4 regions of the Tepidibacter sp. Z1-5 genome follow, and region 1 is predicted to be linked to each of the others. Evidence: riboswitches for the same ligand, from Rfam matches in the RefSeq annotation. Region 1 holds a riboswitch; each other region holds the start of a gene.
The links. Region 1 has a riboswitch for S-adenosylmethionine ahead of metK (methionine adenosyltransferase). Riboswitches for the same ligand answer to the same signal wherever they lie in the genome.
Positions count from the first base shown of each region.

Region 2: linked by a shared signal. The riboswitch ahead of WJW32_RS01300 (O-acetylhomoserine aminocarboxypropyltransferase/cysteine synthase family protein) and the one ahead of metK (methionine adenosyltransferase) in region 1 are both predicted to bind S-adenosylmethionine.
Region 3: linked by a shared signal. The riboswitch ahead of WJW32_RS04400 (Na+/H+ antiporter NhaC family protein) and the one ahead of metK (methionine adenosyltransferase) in region 1 are both predicted to bind S-adenosylmethionine.
Region 4: linked by a shared signal. The riboswitch ahead of WJW32_RS06620 (methylenetetrahydrofolate reductase) and the one ahead of metK (methionine adenosyltransferase) in region 1 are both predicted to bind S-adenosylmethionine.

Region 1 covers NZ_JBBMMD010000002.1:31,016-36,447, reverse strand. The annotation lists gene WJW32_RS00160 (ComF family protein) at 1-77, opposite strand, end outside; gene recD2 (SF1B family DNA helicase RecD2) at 74-2,296, opposite strand; gene metK (methionine adenosyltransferase) at 2,825-4,009, opposite strand; SAM riboswitch class I at 4,177-4,282, opposite strand; gene WJW32_RS00145 (COG2426 family protein) at 4,352-4,795, opposite strand; gene WJW32_RS00140 (tRNA 2-thiocytidine biosynthesis TtcA family protein) at 4,999-5,432, shown strand, end outside.
Region 2 covers NZ_JBBMMD010000005.1:6,339-11,770, forward strand. The annotation lists gene WJW32_RS01290 (homoserine O-succinyltransferase) at 1-192, opposite strand, end outside; gene WJW32_RS01295 (homoserine dehydrogenase) at 207-1,415, opposite strand; gene WJW32_RS01300 (O-acetylhomoserine aminocarboxypropyltransferase/cysteine synthase family protein) at 1,431-2,711, opposite strand; SAM riboswitch class I at 2,830-2,935, opposite strand; gene acpP (acyl carrier protein) at 3,156-3,383, opposite strand; gene WJW32_RS01310 (hypothetical protein) at 3,547-3,981, shown strand; gene WJW32_RS01315 (hypothetical protein) at 4,033-4,248, shown strand; gene WJW32_RS01320 (hypothetical protein) at 4,453-4,623, shown strand; gene WJW32_RS01325 (hypothetical protein) at 4,687-4,848, shown strand; gene WJW32_RS01330 (hypothetical protein) at 4,940-5,101, shown strand; gene WJW32_RS01335 (LacI family DNA-binding transcriptional regulator) at 5,246-5,432, shown strand, end outside.
Region 3 covers NZ_JBBMMD010000019.1:5,664-11,095, forward strand. The annotation lists gene uvrA (excinuclease ABC subunit UvrA) at 1-1,266, shown strand, start outside; gene WJW32_RS04390 (GyrI-like domain-containing protein) at 1,856-2,482, opposite strand; gene WJW32_RS04395 (helix-turn-helix transcriptional regulator) at 2,559-3,467, opposite strand; SAM riboswitch class I at 3,728-3,837, shown strand; gene WJW32_RS04400 (Na+/H+ antiporter NhaC family protein) at 3,966-5,282, shown strand.
Region 4 covers NZ_JBBMMD010000026.1:15,356-20,787, forward strand. The annotation lists gene WJW32_RS06615 (ABC transporter ATP-binding protein) at 389-2,116, shown strand; SAM riboswitch class I at 2,190-2,294, shown strand; gene WJW32_RS06620 (methylenetetrahydrofolate reductase) at 2,385-3,242, shown strand; gene WJW32_RS06625 (homocysteine S-methyltransferase family protein) at 3,248-5,432, shown strand, end outside.

The DNA.
Region 1 (5,432 bases):
TTCTTTGCTATTGGATTTTTACATAATATACATTTTATATTTCTAGGGTATATATAATCTATAAAATCACTTATCATTCTACTAATAATCCTTCATCTTTAAATCTCGAAAGCTTAATATTAAGGTTTGAGTATCTATCATATATTTTATTATTCTTAACCATATAGTCCAAGTATTTAATATCTCCAACTAAAACTACTAATTCTTTAGCTCTTGTAACCGCTGTATATAAAAGATTTCTAGTTAAAAGCATAGGAGGAGCCCATGTTATAGGTATTATTACTACAGGAAATTCACTTCCTTGACTTTTATGTATTGTAGTACAAAAACTATGATCTATTTCATCTAGTTCATTATAATCGTATTGTGCAATTTTATATTCATCAAATAATATATATACTATTTTTTCTTCTTTATCTATATGATATATATATCCTATATCTCCATTATATACGCCTTCACCATCTTTTGTCTCATCATCATTTTTCCATTTCTTTGTATAATTATTTTTTATTTGCATTACTTTATCGCCTACTCTAAATGTCCTTTTCTGAAACTTTTCTTCTACTTTAAATTTGTCATTTGGATTTAGAACATTTTGAAGGCATAAATTCAAATTAAATACTCCAATATCTCCCTTCCTCATAGGAGACAATATTTGTATGTCTTTTAAATTATCTATTTTATAATAGTCAGGAAGTCTTTTATGTGCTAGAGTTACTATTTCTTTTAATATATCTTCTTTTTCATACTTTGGAATAAAGTAAAAATCCTTACCCTTTACGTTAAGATCTAATTTTTCACCCTTATTTATTTTATGTGCATTAACTACTATCATACTTTCTTTTGCTTGTCTAAATATTTCGTTAAGCTTTACAACCTTTATTATATTAGAATCTATTATGTCCTTTAATACATTTCCCGCTCCAACTGATGGAAGCTGGTCCGAATCACCCACTAAAATCACTCTTGTTCCAGCTTTTATAGCTTTAAGAAGGTTATACATAAGTAAAATATCTACCATAGATACCTCATCTATTATAACAACATCTGCATCAAGTTGATCATCTTCACTCTTCATAAATATTAGTTCTTCATCTTCTGATGAGTACCCCATTTCAAGTAGTCTATGTATTGTCTTAGCTTCTTTGCCAGTTGTCTCGCTCATTCTCTTTGCAGCTCTTCCAGTTGGTGCTGCTAAATATATATTCATTTTTAAGTTTTCAAATATCTTTATTATAGTATTTATTGTAGTAGTCTTTCCAGTTCCAGGACCTCCAGTTACTACCAAAACTCCTTTTTGCAAAGCTTGCGTTACTGCTTCTTTTTGATTTTTCGCAAGAGTTATATTGTCTTCTTTTTCTATTGAATATATTTCTTTATTTATATCTAACTTTAAGTCATCGAATTCATATTGAGAAATCTCTATTAATTTCTTGCAAACTCCGTTTTCGGCTATATAATATGGAATCAAATATATATTGTCTTCTACAGGACCCTTTTCTATTTGAATTTTTTGATCTAGTGCAAGCTTAAATACAATATCTTTTATGTATTCATCTTCTATTTCGAGTAATTTGGAAGCTTCTTTTATCAGTTTACTCTTAGGCAAGTAGGTATGTCCTTCACTTAAACTTTGAGTTAGTGTATATATTATACCTTGCGATATTCTATCTTTTGAATAAGGATCAATACCCATTTTTGTTGCTATATTATCAGCAAGCTTAAATCCTATCCCTCTTATATCTTCTGCTAGTTTATATGGATTTGTCTCTACTATCTGAATAGATTTATTTTTATATTTTTTATATATTTTTAGGCAGTAATTAGGCGTTATCCCATACTTTGATAAATTTATTATTAAGTTTCTAAGTTCTCTATTATCTTGAAAGCTCTTTCCTATTGTTTCAGCCTTTTTCTTTCCTATTCCATCAACTCGAGTCAGTTTTTCGGGATTCATTTGTATTATATCCAGTGTATTTAGTCCAAATGTCTCTACTATTTTCCTAGCCATTTTAGGGCCTATACCTTTTATCATTCCTGATGATAAATATATGTATATTCCTTCCTCAGATTCAGGTGTACAAGGAATAAATGAACTCACTTCAAACTGTGGTCCATACATTTTATGATTTATCCACTTTCCATCAAGTTCAATAGTCTCACCTACTGTTATAGTAGGCATACATCCTACTATTGTAACTTCATCATTTGAGTGTTCAAGGGCGGCTACTGTATATCCATTATCATCGTTTTTAAATACAATCTCAACTACCATTCCCTTTATTTTCTCCATAGCATCTACTCCTAAACAGTTATAATACTACTATTATATCAAAAAATTCACGCTTTAATATTTTACTTTCTTTATTTATCATGTTATCCATAAATTTTAATTCTATAATCTTGTATTTATAGATATGTTACACAAAATAAAATTCATGTATTTAAGCAAAAATTTTTTTTTATTTTAATAGAGGGGTAGGGTTGAATTTATGATATAAGTATTAATACTCAAAACTGTCTATAAAAATGTTAGTAAATATTTTTAGATATTTTGACTAATATAACTTAGTTTTTAGCGTTTAATAATACGTTAAGAAATTTGCGTGTCTGACCGTAGGGGAGTTCGTAAATTTTAGGATTGTTAATAAGATAAAAGCTTAGTTATATTCAAAATATCGTTGTATTTGCGTTATTTTTATAGATAGTTTTGATAACCCACATATAATCTAAGAAAGAATTATTTTAATACCCTTATTTTTGGGTTAAGCATATAAAAATAAAAGAGGCTTATTCAAGCCTCTTTCATAAAACAATTATATTATTGTAATGCTTCTTTTTTAAGTATTTCAGCCTTATCAGTTCTCTCCCAAGCAAAGTCAAAATCAGTTCTTCCGAAGTGTCCATAAGCTGCTGTATGTCTGAATACAGGCTTTTTAAGATCTAAATCTCTTATTATAGCTCCTGGTCTTAAGTCAAAGTGCTTTTTAACAAGCTCTACTAGTATTTCTTCCGAAACTTTACCAGTTCCAAATGTTTCAACCATTATAGATACAGGCTCTGCAACTCCTATTGCATAAGCTAGTTCTAATTCACATTTTTTAGCAAGTCCTGCTGCAACTATGTTCTTAGCAACATATCTTGCTGCATAAGCTGCTGATCTATCAACCTTAGTAGCATCTTTTCCTGAGAATGCTCCACCACCGTGTCTTGAGTATCCACCATAAGTATCTACTATTATCTTTCTTCCTGTAAGACCTGCATCTCCACAAGGTCCTCCTATAACGAATCTTCCTGTTGGATTAACTAATATTCTAGTATCAACTAATAATTCTTCTGGTATAACAGGGTTTATAACATGCTCTATTAAGTCTTTCTCTATTTGCTCTCTAGTCACATCAGGACTATGTTGAGTTGATATTAAAACAGTATCTATTCTTACAACCTTATCTCCATCATACTCAACTGTAACCTGAGTTTTACCATCTGGTCTTAAGTAACCTAAAGTTTTATTTTTTCTGACTTCTGATAATCTTCTTGATAATTTGTGAGATAAAGATATAGGCATAGGCATTAATTCTTCTGTCTCATCACAAGCAAATCCAAACATTATGCCTTGGTCTCCTGCTCCTACTGCTTCAACTTCATCTTTCATCTTTCCTTCTTTACTCTCTAGTGCTTCATCAACTCCCATGGCAATATCTGAAGACTGCTCATCTATAGCAAGAAGTACTGCACAAGTATCTCCATCGAATCCATATTTAGCTCTATCATAACCTATTTCTTTAATTCTATTTCTAACAACTTTTTGAATATCAACATAAGCATTTGTAGATATTTCACCTGATATTAAAACAAGTCCTGTAGTAACTGATGTCTCACAAGCAACTCTTGAATTAGGATCTTTCTCAAGTAATGCATCTAATATTGAATCCGATATTTGGTCACATATTTTATCTGGATGCCCCTCTGTAACTGATTCTGATGTAAATAATCTTTTAGCCATTTTAATACCTCCAATTTTTTATTTATATATTTTGCCCTAAAGCTATAAATTCTAAAACTCTATGCCATTAAATCTATAGATAAGAACTTAATAGCTTCTGGATTATATTCTTTTATAATAAAAAAAGTTTCTTCCGCAAAGAAGAAACTAATTTATATTTAAATTAGACCTCATCTTCCAAAGCTTCGCCTTGTAGGAATTAGCACCATTTTCCATTACTGGATGGTTGCTGGGTTTCATCGGGCCTATTCCCTCCACCTCTCTTAATAAGGTATTAAGATTCTATTCAATTAACTGACTTAGTTCATAATACTATTTTGAAATTTATTTGTCAATCATTATTTAAGTAAAAGTTAATGTAATAAATGAAACTATTATTCCAGATAATATATTACCTATAACAATTCCCAGTACAGCATCTTTAATCCTCATGTTGAAAACAGAGGCAACCATGGCTGCTGTCCATGTTCCCGTAGTCGGAAGAGGTATTCCAACAAATAGTATTATGCCCAATAATTTTCTTCTCATTATTTTGTCACTATTCTTATTTACCTTATTATCTAAGAAATCTCCAAGCTTTTTAAAATATCGGTTCTTCTTAAGCCACTTAAGTAAATCCTTAAAAAACATTATCAAAAACGGAGCTGGAATTATAGCTCCTATAACACATGCTATGTACACATATAATGGATTAAGGTTCTTAACTATTCCAATAGGTATAGCACCTCTAAGCTCAATTATAGGAACCATAGATATAATCATTAGATAAATATATTCTGAAATCATTTATACTGTCACTCCTCATTCACAAAATTCAATACCTTTATTATATATTAAAATTTAATCTTATTGTAATTGAATTTCTATTATTTTTAATATAAACTCATTGTATGGATTTAAATATTGTATACATAGTAAAAACTTTAACTTACATTATATTCTTTATAAGGTAAGTTCTTGAATGAAAGTACATATAGAGGAGAATCAAAATGAAAAAAATAATCGGGAAAGTAAGACAAGCCTGTGACGATTACAACATGATACAGGATAACGATAAAATAGCAGTAGGATTTTCTGGAGGAAAGGATAGTATAGCTCTTATATACGCACTTAAGCTATTCCAAAGATTTTCTCCTAATAAATTCGAACTAGAAGCTATAACAGTAGACCCTGGATTTGATAATATGAATTTAGATGCTGCTAAAGAATTTTTAAAAGAAATAGATGTTCCATACACTATAATCAAAACAGAAATATCTAAAATAGTATTCGATGAAAGAAAAGAATCTAACCCCTGTTCATTATGCTCCAAGATGAGAAGAGGAGCTTTAAATGAAGAAGCAAAAAAAAGAGGTATAAATAAAATAGCACTAGGACATCACCTTGATGATGGAATATCTACTCTATTTTTAAGTATGTTCTA
Region 2 (5,432 bases), on a different contig from region 1:
TATATAGTGATTACTAAATCCAAGGACACGAAGAAGTTGAATTTCAGTTTCTAATTTTGTAGGCATTAAATTTAAAATAAGTATTTTTAACGGTTTTATATGTTTATTAAATTTATACTTATTTATTAAACATATACCTTCATAAGTTAAAATATTGTATAAAGAAGTATTTTGTGGTATTAAAAGAGGCATTTTATATCACTCCTCTAGGCACTTAAAACCATTAAAGAATTTATTGTATTAACTTCTTCTAACTTAAGTAATTTGTCTAATATTTCATTTATATATTTTTCGTATTCAGATTTAACTACTACAAGAATTTGACTAGTTTTTTTATTGATTTCCAAATCTATATTTTTGAAATGTTCAGTTAATTCAGCTAGGATTTTATGTGAGTTTTTATAGTTGATTTTTATATACCAATCACATTTTTCACTAGAGTTATTTTTAATCAGAGCTTTTTCATAGTTAAATAAGAAAGAATCTTTTTTATTTTGAATACAGTCTATTATATCTGAGTATATTGCTGTAGCAGTTGGAAGTTTTCCAGCACCTTTTCCTGTAAATATAAGTTTTCCCACACTATCCCCTTCTACTATAATAGAGTTATATTCATCATCTATTTTTGCAAATTCAGAATCTTTATTTACTATAACAGGTCTAACACTTGCATAAACTTTATCATTTTTGAAATTACTTATGCCTAAAAGCTTAATAACTCCTCCTAACTCATTTGCTTTTTTTATATCCGTCTCAGTTATATTATAAATTCCTTCAACCTTAAAATCTTCCCAATAAACTTTCTTTTCATAAGCTATAGTAGAAAGAATCGAAAGTTTTCTTGCACTGTCGTATCCATTAATATCAGAAGAAGGATCAGCTTCTGCAAATCCAAGATTCTGAGCTGTTTTTAAAGCATTAGAGTAAGAAGTTTTTTCTTTATTCATTTTTGTTAAAATGAAATTTGTGGTTCCGTTTAGTATGCCTTTTATACTTTTGATTTCATTACTTACTAAGTAGTTTTTGATATTTTTAACTATAGGTATACCTCCACCAACACTTGCTTCAAAATAAAGTTTTACATTATTTTCGTAAGCAATTTCTAAAAGTTCTTCTCCATGTCTTGAAATTAAATCTTTGTTTGCTGTGATAACGTGTTTTTTATTTCTTAAAGATTGTTTTATATATTCATAAGCTGGGGTTATTCCACCAATTAGCTCTATAACTATATCTATGTTTTCATCAAAAACATCTTCAATTTTATTTGTTATAATACTATGATTTTTATCATCCTTATGCTTATCTAGATTCTTAACCAAAATTTTTGATAGTTTTATATTATTATTGTTTTTATTAATAAGCTCACAAACACCAGAGCCTACAACTCCATTTCCTAAAACAGCTACTGAAATCATTAACATCACCTCGAATTATATATTGTTTAAAGCATTATCAAAATCTTTTATTATATCATCTATACTTTCAATTCCAACTGAGACTCTAATCAAATCAGGTGTAACGCCTGCATTCAATTGATCTTTCTCACTTAGTTGACGATGAGTTGTACTAGCTGGGTGAAGTACACTAGTTCTAGTATCTGCAAGATGAATTACTAGTGCAGAAAGTTGTAAATTCTTCACAAAAGATTTGGCATCATCAATTCCACCTTCAATACCAAAGGTTAGAATTCCGCTTGCTCCTTTTTTAAGATATTTTTTTGCATTATCATAAGTTTTACTATTTTTAAGATAAGGATAGTTAACCCATTTTACCTTTTCGTGTTTTTCTAAAAAGTTAGCCAATTTTAATGCATTTTCACTATGTCTTTGCATTCTAAGGTGAAGTGTTTCAACTCCAAGATTAAATAGAAAAGAGTTGAAAGGACTTAAACAAGTTCCAAAATCTCTAAGCAGTTGAACTCTAAGTTTGGTTATATAAGATAGATTATTAAATTTCTCTACATAACTAATTCCGTTATAGGTTGGATCGGGTGATACGAATTCATCGAATTTTCCGCTACTCCAATCGAAATTTCCACCATCTACAATAACCCCTCCAACACTAGAAGCATGACCATCTATATATTTAGTAGCTGAATGAACTACTATATTAGCACCAAGCTCAAGGGGCTTCAAAAGGTATGGTGTAATTAGAGTATTATCTACAATAAAAGGAACTTTTATTTCTCTAGCTATTTGGGAAAATTTATCAAAATCTAGAATGTTAAGTCCGGGATTTCCGATGCTTTCACCAAAAACTAATTTAGTATTTTCTTTTGCATATTTTAATATTGCTTCTTTAGGTAAATCAGGATCAATAAATGTAACTTCTATTCCAAATTTTTTAAGTGTTGAAGAAATAAGAGTAAATGTACCGCCGTATAAAGTAGATGAAGCTAAAATATGATCTCCATTTGTACATATATTTAAAATAGCTAAAGCTGTAGCACTTTGACCAGATGATACAGCTACTGCGCCAGAACCACCTTCTAAAAGAGCTATTTTTTCTTCAAAAGCAGCAACCGTTGGATTACTTATTCTAGAATACATATGACCATTTTCCTTTAAGTCAAATAAAGCTGCAACATGATCTGGGTCTTCATATTTGTATGTTGTACTTTGTATTATAGGTAGTATCCTAGGTTCTCCTGGTTTTGGATTATATCCTCCTTGTACACAGAGTGTTTCAAAATTCAAATTACTTTTTTTCATTTTTAGTCCTCCTTTTAAAATTTTAATTTTAAAATGAGAAGAATAAAAAAAACAACCATTTCTATAGTCTTTGAGAAATGGTTGTTAGATTACAATAGTTATATATAACTACTTTATTCCCTCATCTCTCAGTAATATTACTGCAGGAATTAGCACATTTCTAGTAAATACTAGCTGTTGCTGGGCTTCATAGGGCCTGATCCCTCCGCCACTCTTGATAAGAGTTACTTAAAATTATTTAATTTTTTTAATTTAAAATCAATTCTAATGGAAATTTTCTAAGATGTCAATATAAAAAATAAATTTTTTAAAAATATTTATGATTGAATCAACTTGAAAAAAGACTGCTAACAATATTTTGTTAACAGTCTGAATAGTGCTCATTTTAATAAACTTTATTTCAAAATTCAAAAAAATAAGAGGAAGAAATTCCCCTTATCTTTTTTATTTATTATTTTCGATATAAGTACATATATCTCCTATGTTTTTGAAATTTTCAGCTTGCTCATCTGGAATTTCAATATCGAATTCATCCTCAAGAGCCATCATTATTTCAACAGCATCAAGAGAATCAGCTTCTAAATCAGCGACTAAAGAAGTTGATGGTGTTATAGAATCTATATCATCTACACCTAATTGATCTGCTATTATCTCTTTTATTTTTTCAAACATATTACTTACCTCCTAAAACATAATAAACTAATATTTTTAATAGTAGTTTATTACATGTTCAAAAATATTTCAATATATTTTTTTTGAGCTAAGCTAAATAACTGTAATAACTTGTACAAATATGAATATAAATATAATGAAAGTAATACTAAGGAGGAAATATATGAGAAAATTTACAGCTATATTTATATTGTACGTACTGTTTTTTTGCATGAATTTAAATATCTATCAGAATAAGTTAATGAATGACGTTAAAAATATAAATCCATATATAAGAGAGGTTAATTTTATAGTTGAAGATTTTAATAATAATCGTATTAAGCAGAATAATATAGGGGAATACGTAAAAAGAATAGACAATATAAAAAATGGCCTATCAAGTATTGAAAATAATAAATATATTGAAGCCTATATTGACTATAAAATGGTTTCCTTAGAAAAATTAAAAACAGCTATAAACAATAGATTCAATAATAAAGAAAAACTAAAACAAAATATAAATTATTATAATACATACAATAGATTGTCCCAAGATGAAATACAAAAAAAATTAAAAAAAACTCTTATAAGAGTAACAAAATTAGATGAAACCTCATAACATAAAGAAGAAGGAAATAACCTTTAATATTAATTTATGGGAGGTAATAGAATGAGTGAAAATAGTGGAAATTTATTTAGAGGCGGATTTGGAAATTTATTTGGCTGTGGCCACGATGACGATTGTGGATTTATATGGATACTATTATTACTAGTATTATTCTGCTGTTGCGATTTTGATTTTTGTGGTGATGACAATAACTTCTTATTCATAATACTAATCGGTATCATATTACTTTGCTGTTGTGATGGCGGATTTGGATGCTAAAAAGCTAGTTTTTACTAGCTTTTTTTCTTTTTTTGAGCAACGGATTCTGTTAGCACTCGTTGGCGACATTATTAATGCGTTAGCATGAAGCGGATTTTGATAAACAAAAACAAAATTTTCACATATATGCATTAACCAAATTAACCCAAAGTACATAGTATATAGAAGAAGGTATAACCTTCAAAAAAATAAGGAGGTTAGATTATGGGTTGTTTTAAAGATTTTGATTGTTGGTGGATTATAGCTTTATTTGTTTTATTCATATTCTTCCAAGATTGTATAGATGATCTGGATATATGTGATTGGATTCCGTTCTTAATATTAATATTAATATTATGTGCTTATGGCGATTGTGGAGGACATCACGGCTGCTAGGCGCTAATTAAACATTTGACATAATAAACATGCTATCGTAGTTATAAAAAAGGAGGTAAGATTATGGGTTGTTTTAAAAATTTTGATTGTTGGTGGATTATAGCTTTATTTTTCATATTCTTAATATTCCAAGAATGTATAGATGATCTTGATATATGTGATTGGATCCCATTCTTAATATTGATATTAATAATTTGTTCTTGTAACGAATTTGATTGTCACTAATATTTAAATCAACTATAATAACAAATCAATAGCTAAAAACATAGTATATATCAAGAAGGAAAATCTTTTAAAATTATAAGGAGGTAAGATTATGGGTTGTTTTAAGGACTTTGATTGTTGGTGGATTATAGCTTTATTTTTCTTATTCTTAATATTCCAAGATTGTATAGAAGATATAGATATATGTGATTGGATCCCATTCTTAATATTAATATTAATAATTTGTGCATGTAATGAATTTGATTGTCATTAATATTAAAAATATAAGTAAAGAGCTAGACTAAAATCTAGCTCTTTGTTTTTTATATAAATAAGTGATATAATTAATATTTAATAAATATAGAGAATATAAACTTTAAATAAGGAAAAAATTAAAAGTATGAGAGGAAGTGATACAATGATTACTATAAAGGATGTAGCTAAAAGAGCAGGAGTTTCTATATCGACAGTTTCAAGGGTAATCAACAATTCGAAGCCTGTAAGTAATGAAATAAGACAAAGGGTATTAAAAATAATAGAAGAAACAGGATATGTTCCAAATCCTCTAGCTAGAAGCTTAGTAACTAAGAAAAGCCAATTAATAG
Region 3 (5,432 bases), on a different contig from region 1:
GGTCTTCATCAAAGAGATAATGATAGGCTTATAAAGACTTTAAGACATTTGACTGATATAGGAAATACACTTATAGTAGTTGAACACGATGAAGATACTATGTTTGCAGCAGATCATGTAGTTGATATAGGTCCTGGTGCTGGAGTACATGGAGGAGAAATAGTTGCACAAGGAACTGTTGATGAAATAAAAGAGTGTGAAGAATCCATAACAGGTCAGTACCTTAGTGGAAAACAAGAGATATCTATTCCTGAAAAACTTAGAGAACCAGATGATAGATATATAGAAATTAAAAAAGCGAGTGAAAACAATCTTAAAAATATAGATGTTAAGATACCTATTGGATTGTTCACTTGTATAACAGGAGTATCAGGATCTGGTAAGAGTTCGTTAATAAACGAGATTTTATATAAGGGAGTTGCAGCAAAGACTCAAAATTTAAGAATAAAGCCTGGAAAGCATAAAGAAATACTAGGAATTGATTATGTAGATAAGGTAATAGATATAGATCAATCTCCAATAGGAAGAACTCCAAGATCAAACCCTGCCACATATACTGGTGTATTTGATATGATCAGAGATATGTTCGCAATGACTAATGAAGCTAAGGCTAGAGGATACAAAAAAGGTAGATTTAGTTTTAATGTAAAAGGTGGAAGATGTGAAGCTTGTAAAGGTGATGGAATTATAAAAATAGAAATGCATTTCTTACCAGATGTATATGTTCAATGTGAGGTATGCAAGGGAGAAAGGTATAATAGAGAAACTCTAGATGTTAAGTATAAAGATAAGACAATATCAGAAGTACTAGATATGAATGTTGAAGAAGCTTTGGAATTCTTTGAGAATATACCTAAGATAAAAAGAAAGCTTCAAACCCTTATGGATGTGGGACTTTCTTATATAAAACTTGGACAACCATCTACTCAATTATCAGGAGGAGAAGCTCAAAGAATAAAGCTAGCAACAGAGCTTAGCAAGAGATCTACAGGAAAGACATTGTATATACTAGATGAACCAACAACTGGTCTTCATATAGCAGATGTAGATAAACTTATTAAGGTTCTTCAGAAATTAGTAGATGTAGGAAATACTGTTGTAGTAATAGAACATAATTTAGATGTTATAAAAACATCGGATTATGTAATAGATTTAGGCCCTGAAGGTGGAGATGGTGGAGGAATGATAGTTGCTACTGGAACACCAAAGGATGTTGCAAATAATGAAAATTCTTATACTGGAATGTTTTTAAAGAAATATTTTTAAGACTATAAATTTATAAAAATAGTGTTTAACCAAAAAATAAATGGGATTAAAATACCGCTTATGTGTTAAATATTTTTAATAAAACTAAGCATTACATCTTAATTGAATACCCTAAAAGTTCTAAACTCTCTACGGTCAGACAACGAACTTTCTTAACGGGTATTCAAACGCTGTAATTCAAGTTTTATATAAAAATATTTAAATCATTCGCTAACATTTTAATCCCATTTATTTTATAAGTGTAGTTCTTAAACTTTAAATATATTCAAATGCATATTACTTCAAAAAAGGCAATCAACTAAGCAGAAGTAGTTTCCTATTCATAATAATCATGTTTAAATATTATTCTTTTCATAAATAATACCACCTTTCTTATTTTAGAGTACTTGTTGAATGGTAATTCTTTTATAAGAATATGGTATTATTTTTTTGTCTTTTATTCTATGGTAAAAATATCGTTGTATTCGCGGTATTTGTATAGATAGTTTTTAATAACCCACAGACCCTAAAAAAATAACCCAGATTTCGTTTGTACGAAATCTAGGTAGCTACCTATATTTTAAATAAAAGTAATTTTAAAATTTAATATTTATTCATTATGTTCGACTTTAAATCGTAATACAGTTTTAAGTTTATCAGGTTGAGTTTTTCTAGCATCGGAGATATAAATCTCTCTATGAATTTTGGAACTTCGCTTTAAATTATTCTGTGTACAATAATTTTCCATAATCGAAAAACTCTCGGGTTCATCGTTATAAGAACCTAAATGTAGCATTTGAAGACAAAGTCCGTCCTCTAAACTATTAAATCTTACTTTATCAAGTAAGGGATGAGGTTTTTTCTTTTTTACAATTTCAATAACTTCTTGTGCTAAATCATCAGTTACAAAGTCCGGCTGTCTTATCATAATTGTATAAATTAATTTGCTTTTATCTAGCGTATCCAATGTTCTTGCTTTTTCTTCTAAATCCCAAATACCTTCAAGTGGAAATACAGTATAGTCAAAATATCCATCTGGTATTATGCCTTTTTTAGGTAACATTTTTAAAGCATAAGATAAGGAATATAATACCCCAATTGCTTCAGAAAAGTCTTCACTATTAGGATCACCTTTTCCATCAATCATAAAGAATTTAAAGTTTGGCACCGTAATAACTTCAGGTTTATTTTTTGGTAAATATAATTCTTTGCCTTGCTTTCTCCATTCATATTTCATCCTTATTCCTCCTTCAATATGGTATATTAGTAGTATAATATATACTACCTGACAACAGTATGTCATATTTAAATTATTAGTTATATTGTTCTATAGATTTGTTTAATCTATCTTTTATAATATTTCGAATATGTTTAGGTTCAAGTACCTCAACAAAGTATCCAAATGACATTATATATCCATATATCCATTCATTTTCAGGGAAAGATACTTCTACATTAAAACTACCATCATCATTTTCGATAATATAATCATCATCAAATTCATCATAAACTCTATACCCCATCTGCTGGTTAAATCTGAGCTTTAGTGTTACTATCAAATCACAATCTACTGTTTCGTATCCTATTGACAAATCATCAGGAGGTATTCGTTCAAATGTTTCATTTACAACTTTAATTTTTTTCATACGTGAAATTCTAAATGTACGAAAATCTTGCTTAGTCCTACAGAATCCCTGTAAATACCATGTTTTCGATTTGAAAACTAATCGTAATGGTTCAACACTTCTAATTGTTCTCTTACTATAAGAACTTATATATTCAAATGTAATTATATTATGATTTATTATTCCAGCTTTAATGTCGGTAAACTTTTGATGTTCATCTTTTTTGCTACCCCAATGAGAAAAATCTATATCAATCCAGTTATAACTATTGGGACTTTTAAATACTGCATTTAATTTATTGATTAGACTTTCGATATTCGGAGATTTAGTTAATTTTAAACTTTGAAGTCCTAATAGTATTTCATTTTGTTCATTTTCTGAAACAATAGATTTATTTAAAGTAAAATTCTCAAGCAGACTAATACCACCGCCACTACCTTTACTGGTGTATATGGGGATACCTGATGAACTTAACTTATCTATATCCCTATATATAGTTCTTGTTGAAACTTCAAAGTGTTCCGAAAGATATTTTGCTGTAACTGTACCTTTATTCAATAATATAAATATAATCTTAAATAGTCTATCTATCTGCATATTATCACCCAATAATATTATACCAATTATACTAGCTACATTTGAAATTATCTTGAGCAACAGAGTCCGTTAGAATTTGTTGGTGATATCTAACATTTTGATAACCCACAGATACTAAAATAGAAACTAGATTTGGTTTGTACCAAAGTAAATTACTGATGCTATTCAAGATGCACTTGAAAATTCTTGAAAATAATTTCTTGACAAATCTATAATATGGCTGTATTATTAATTAATAAGAAAATTAAATAAATTTTTACTTCTTATCAAGAGAGACGGAGGGAATGGCCCTGTGAAGTCTCGGCAACCTTCAAACACGGTTTGAAAAGGTGCCAAGTCCAACAAAGCTTATAGCTTTGAGAGATGAGAAGATGATGATAGTTTAAGTTGTGCTATTAGAGTCTTCTCGATTTAGGGAAGACTTTTTTTATGCATAAAAAAGTAATCACTAAATCGCTTTAGAAATATAATATTTAATTTAGTGAAGGGGTGTATACTATGAACAAAAAGTCAGGAAATCCTTGGGCATTATTGCCTTTGGCAGTGTTTTTAATTATTTTTATCGGATCAGGAATTATAACTAATGATTTTTATAAGATGCCTGTTATAGTAGCTTTTTTAATATCGGCAGCGGTTGCTTTATTTATGAATCCAAAAGAGAGTATATCTACTAAGATAGATGTATTTTGTAAAGGTGCAGGAGAAAGTAATATTATACTTATGGCAATTATATTCATATTAGCTGGAGCATTTGGAAATGTAGCAAAAGAAATGGGAGGAGTAGATGCTACTGTAAATTTAAGTTTATCTATTTTACCTGAAAATTTATTGATTGTTGGATTATTCGTTATTGCATGTTTTATATCTTTTTCAATGGGAACATCTGTGGGAACTATAGTAGCACTTGCACCAATTGCTATAGGAGTTGCGTCAAAGATATCAATACCAGTTGGATTAGCTCTTGGTGCAGTAGTTGGTGGAGGAATGTTTGGAGACAATTTATCTATGATTTCGGATACTACTATTGCAGCTATTAGAACTCAAGGTTGTGAGATGAGAGATAAATTTAAAGTAAACTTTATTATAACTTTACCAGCAGCTATTATAACTGCTCTAATTTTAGGAGTTATAACATCTGGAAATCAGCTTAGCTTAGATACTGAATATACTTATGAAATAGTTAAGGTATTACCGTACTTATCAGTATTAATAGCAGCTCTATTCGGAGTTAATGTATTTGTAATACTGGGCGGAGGAATTTTATTTGCAGGAGTTGTAGGTCTTTATTATAAATCATTTGGATTATTTGGATTTATACAGGCTGTAGCAACTGGAATATCTGGAATGGAAGATTTAGCTATGATAGCTATAATAGTAGGTGGAATTGTTGAGCTTATAAAGTTCAATGGTGGAATACAGTTTATATTAGAATTTATAAGAAGTAGAATAAAGACAAAAAAAGGTGCAGAATTTGGAATAGCAGCTATTGTGAGTATTGTAGATATATGTACTGCTAATAATACTATAGCAATAGTTATGGCAGGACCTATAGCAAAGGATATAGCAATGGAATATGATATAGACCCAAGAAGAAGTGCTAGTATATTAGATATATTTGCAGCAGCTTGGCAAGGTATAATTCCATATGGAGCACAGATATTAGTAGCAGCAGGTCTTGCATCTATATCGCCTTTAGCTATAATAAAGTATTTACACTATCCTATACTAATATTTGTATTTGGAATATTGGCAATATCATTTGGATATCCAAATCTTGAAAGTAAGGCTAAGAAAGCAAATGAAGTAGTAAGTTAGCAGATAAAAAATTCGTCTAATGCTACGCATTGACTCATGGTGCCAACAAGTCTCACGACTCTGTTGATTAAAATAGTTGTAAGTTTAGTTCATTTATCAATGTTATATACAAGTTGAAAGTAATATAATTTATTATAAAGTAAAAAAGTC
Region 4 (5,432 bases), on a different contig from region 1:
TGCCAAAATGAAGGGTATTAAAATAACGTGAATGTATTAAAGTTCTTAATAAAACTAAGAGTTACATCTTATTGAATATCCTAAAAGTTCTAAACTCCCTAACGGTTAGACAACGAACTTTCTTAACGGATATTCAAACGCTGTAACTCAAGTTTTATATAAAAACATTTAAATCATTCTCTAACATTTTAATACCCTTCATTTTTGTAAGTACAGTTCTTAAATTTAAAATGGATTTAAATAAATAATATCCTTTACTTTCTTAGTATAGACTTCTTTTACGATAATATAAAAAAATTTCAAAGGAAAAATCTTGAATAAATATAGTGAAGATTTAGAAAAATAAACTATAATAGAATAAAGTGAAACTTAAGAAAGAAGTGATTGGATGATAAGAGAATTTATCAAGTACTACAAACCTCATCGTGCTTTATTTACACTTGATTTTACGTGTGCATTTATAATGTCTTTAATGAACCTTGTATTCCCCGTATTAACGAAAAAAATAATAGATGATTTATTACCAAGTGGGAATATACAAAGAATTATATACTTTGGAATATTGCTTTTAACGCTATATATAGTAAGAGCTATACTTCAGTTCATAGTAGATTATTGGGGGCATACTTTAGGAGTTAGAATAGAGTACGACATGAGAAGAAAACTTTTTAAACATATAAACAAGCTTTCATTTTCTTACTTTGATAACGTAAAGACTGGACAGATAATGTCAAGACTTGTAAACGATTTAAATCAAATATCAGAACTTGCCCATCATGGACCAGAGGATTTATTTATAGCATTCGTTACGCTAGCAGGATCATTCTGTATAATGATTACACTAAATGTGAAAATGACTTTAGTAATATTCTCTATAATGCCTATAATGCTTACATTCACAATTATTAAAAACAGAGAGTTAAAAAAATCATTTAGAGATTTAAGAGTTAAGATCGGAGAGATAAACGCTCAAGCTGAGGATTCTATATCTGGTATAAGAGTTGTAAAAGCTTTTAACAATGAAGAATATGAAGAATATAAATTTGATTTAGGAAATAAAAGCTTTAAAGAAACAAAACAAAAATCATATAAGGTATTAGGACAATTTTTTAGCGGAATAACATTTTTTTCAAACATTATAAATCTTGTCGTACTAATGTATGGATCATATCTTATATACAATAATGAATTTACAATAGGTGATTTAATAGGATTTTTATTATATGTATCTATGTTTTTACAGCCTATACGAAAGATAACTACATTAATCGAAAATTATCAAAGAGGTATGGCAGGTTTTGCAAGATTTATGGAGGTTATGGAAATAAAGACTGAAATTCAAGAAAAGCAAGATGCAATAAATATTGATAAATTAAAAGGTAATATAGAATTTGAAGATGTAGGATTTGGATACAATAACAACAAAAGTATACTTACAGGAATAAATATGAGTGTTAAGTCTGGAGAAACTATAGCAATAGTAGGGCCTTCTGGTGCAGGAAAGACTACACTTTTAAGATTAATACCTAGATTTTATGAGGTAAGTAATGGAGTTATAAAGATAGATTCAGTAAATATAAAGGATATGAAGATAAGGGATTTAAGAAAAAATATAGGAGTTGTAGAGCAGGATGTATTCTTATTTTCAGGTACTATAAAAGAAAATATACTTTATGGAAAGTATGATGCAACAGATGAAGAAATAATAGAAGCTTCTAAAAAAGCTAATGCACATGAGTTTATAATAAATCTTGAAAATGGATACGATACCTATATTGGTCAAAGAGGAGTTAGACTATCTGGAGGTCAAAAACAGAGAATTGCTATAACTAGGATATTCCTTAAAAATCCACCTATCTTAATACTAGATGAGGCTACATCTGCACTTGATACTCAAACAGAAAGAATTATCCAAAAATCTTTATATGATTTATCTAGAAATAGAACGACATTAGTTATAGCTCATAGACTTACTACTATCAAGAATGCAGATAAGATAATAGTTCTTACTAATGATGGAATAACGGAATGTGGAAGTCATGATGAACTTATAGATCGAGAAGGAATTTATAGTGATCTTTATAAGTTACAGTTTGAGGATATATATGAATATTAAAAAGCATTAAATATTCAGAAAAAAGCTTGACATATATTTCAAGATGATATAGTATGTAAAAAAACAAAATAAACTCTTATCAAGAGAGACTAAGGGATCTGGCCCAGTGAAGTCTCGGCAACCGGCACGAATGTGCATCGGTGCTAAATCCAGCAGCTAATTAGCTGAAAGATAAGCTTTCTATGAATTGTAACCTCTTTCAGTCGAAAGAGGTTTTTTTATTTAGGATTCTTATCTCTTTAAACTTAATAAGAGAGGGAGGATTAATATGAAAAAATTAAGGGAAAAAATTAAACGAAAAGAATTTGTAACCACTATAGAGATAGAACCACCAAAGTCTGGTAGTTCAGAATCTGAAATAAATAGGATACAAAAGCTAGCACATTTAATAGATGGAGTTAATATACCAGATAATCCTATGGCTAACATGAGGATGAGTCCTATAGCTTTAGGAAGCATAGTACAAAGTAAGCTTGACATTGAAGCTATATTTCACTTTGCATGTAGGGATAGAAACATTCTATCTATTCAATCAGAATTACTTGGAGCCAATGCTTTAGGGGTTAAAAATATATTAACATTAACAGGAGATAAACCAGAGGTTGGAGATCATAAAAATGCAACTGGGGTATTTGATACTGACTCTATAGGTCTTACTCAAGTTGTATCTAAACTAAACGGTGGATTTGATTTTAGTGGAAATAAATTAGAAGAAAAAACTGATTTTTTCATTGGAGGAGTGGTGAATCCGTGCAGTGATGATTTAGAAAAAGAGATAGATAAGTTTCATCAAAAGATAGAAAGTGGAGTAAACTTTTTTCAAACTCAGCCTGTATTTGATATTGAAAAACTAGAGAAATTCACAAAAAAAATTGAACATATAGACATTCCAATATTATATGGACTTATGCCTTTAAAGTCTATCAAGTTTGCAAGATATCTAAACAACAATGTTACTGGGATTGATGTTCCTAATAAACTTATAGATAGACTTGATAAAGGTGGGAAAAAAGAGACTTTAAATATATTAAAAGAGACATACTTAAATATAAAGGGCATGTCAAAAGGGATTCATATATTTCCTATGAAGGATTATGATTTGACTTTAGAATTATTACAGGGGTGATAGATATGACTAAGATATTAGAAGAATTGTTGGTGTTTGATGGTGCTATGGGAACTATGCTACAGGAAGATGGATTAAAGCCTGGGCATTGTCCTGAACTTATGAATGTAGATTATCCGGACAAGGTAATTAAAATACATGAAAAATATTTAAAGGCAGGGGCAGATGTTATAACTACTAATACATTTGGAGGAAGCAGTGTAAAACTTAAAGAGTATAACCTTGAAGATAGGGTGTATGAGATTAACTCAAAAGCAGTAGAAATAGCTAGAAAAATAGCTGACAAATATAATAAATATGTAGCTGCATCTGTTGGACCTACTGGAAAATTTGTAGAACCTATAGGAAACAATAGTTTTGATGATATATATGAAATATTTAAAGAACAAATAAATGCTTTGGCAAGTAAAAATCCAGACTTTATACTTCTTGAAACATTCAATGATTTAGGAGAGATAAGAGCAGCTCTTTTAGCAGCAAAGGATGTATGTGATATACCGGTTATATGTACACTAACTTATGAAGGAGATAGAACATTAACAGGGGTTAGCCCAGAATCAGCAGCTATAGTATTAGAATCTTTAGGTGCTAGTGCTGTTGGGGTAAACTGCTCGGGAGGACCAGAGGAATTAATAGAAGTTACTAAGAAGATATGTAAAACTACTTCCTTACCTGTTATAGTTCAACCAAATGCAGGTCTTCCTGTTATAAAAGATGGCAGCATATATTATCCACTGAATGGGAAAGCTTTTATACAAAAAATTGAGCCATATTTTGAAATAGGAGTTAACATATTTGGTTCATGCTGTGGATCAACTCCTGAGCATACTAAATTTATAAAAAAAAGAATTAAAGATTTCAAACCTACAAAAAGGAACTTAGAACAAGTATCAATACTTTCAAGTAGAGAAGAGATAGTAAAGATAGGTAAAAACTATATTCCAAAAATAATAGGAGAGAGAATAAATCCTACAGCAAACAAAAAACTAGCTCAAAAAATAAAAGATGGAGATTTTTTAATAGCTCAAGAAGAAGCTCAAATTCAAGTCGAAAATAAAGCACATGTGATAGATGTAAATGTTGGTGTTGATGGAATAGATGAAGCATATGTTATGAAAAATCTCATAAATTTGATTCAAAAGAATGTAAATGCACCTTTATCTATAGATTCCACAGATAAAGATGTTTTAGAGGAAGCTTTAAAAAATTATCATGGAAAAGCTATAGTAAACTCTGTTAATGGAGAAGAAAAAAGTCTTGAATCTATACTTCCTCTAGTCAAAAGATATGGAGCTGGGGTTATAGGTCTTACTCTTGATGAAAATGGCATACCAAATAGTGCAAAAGAAAGGCTTGAAATAGCTAAGAAAATAGTTAATAGATGCATTGACTATAATATACCTAAAAAAGACATATACATAGATCCATTGTGCATAAGTGTATCTACAGATAATAAAGCAGCTATTGAGACTTTAAAGAGTATAAAAATTATAAAGGAAGAATTAGATGTAAACATAGTTTTAGGTGTTAGTAATATATCTTTTGGACTTCCAAGTAGAAGCAAGTTAAATAGCTCATTCTTGTCTATGGCTATTTCAAATGGATTAGACCTTGCAATACTCAATCCATTAGATGAAAATATTATGAATTCTTATCAAGCAGCATCTGTTTTATCAAATAGAGATGAGAATGTAACTAACTATATAAATTTAAACAGCAAAAAAAGTATTTTAAAAAGTGAAATAGATGAATCAAATGACATTATATCAATAGATCAACTTAAAAAATGTATAGTAAATGGATCATATAAGGCATTAGATATAACTAAAAAACTTTTAGATGAAAATATAGATAAATCAGAGATAATAGATGAAGGACTTATAGAGGCACTTAATATAGTAGGTAATAAATTTGAAAACAAAGAGTATTTCCTTCCACAATTAATGCTTAGTGCAGAAATAGTTGAAAAGATATTTGATATCATAAAGAATACCTTGAATTTTGACCTTAAAACTAAGGGAACTATAGTGATAGGAACTGTTAAAGGAGATGTACACGATATAGGAAAAAACATGGTAAGTGTTATGTTAAAATCACATGGATATAAGGTAATTGATTTAGGAAAGAATGTGCCTGCTGATAAGTTTTTAAATGCAGCTAAAGAAGAAAAGGCAGATGTAATATCTTTAA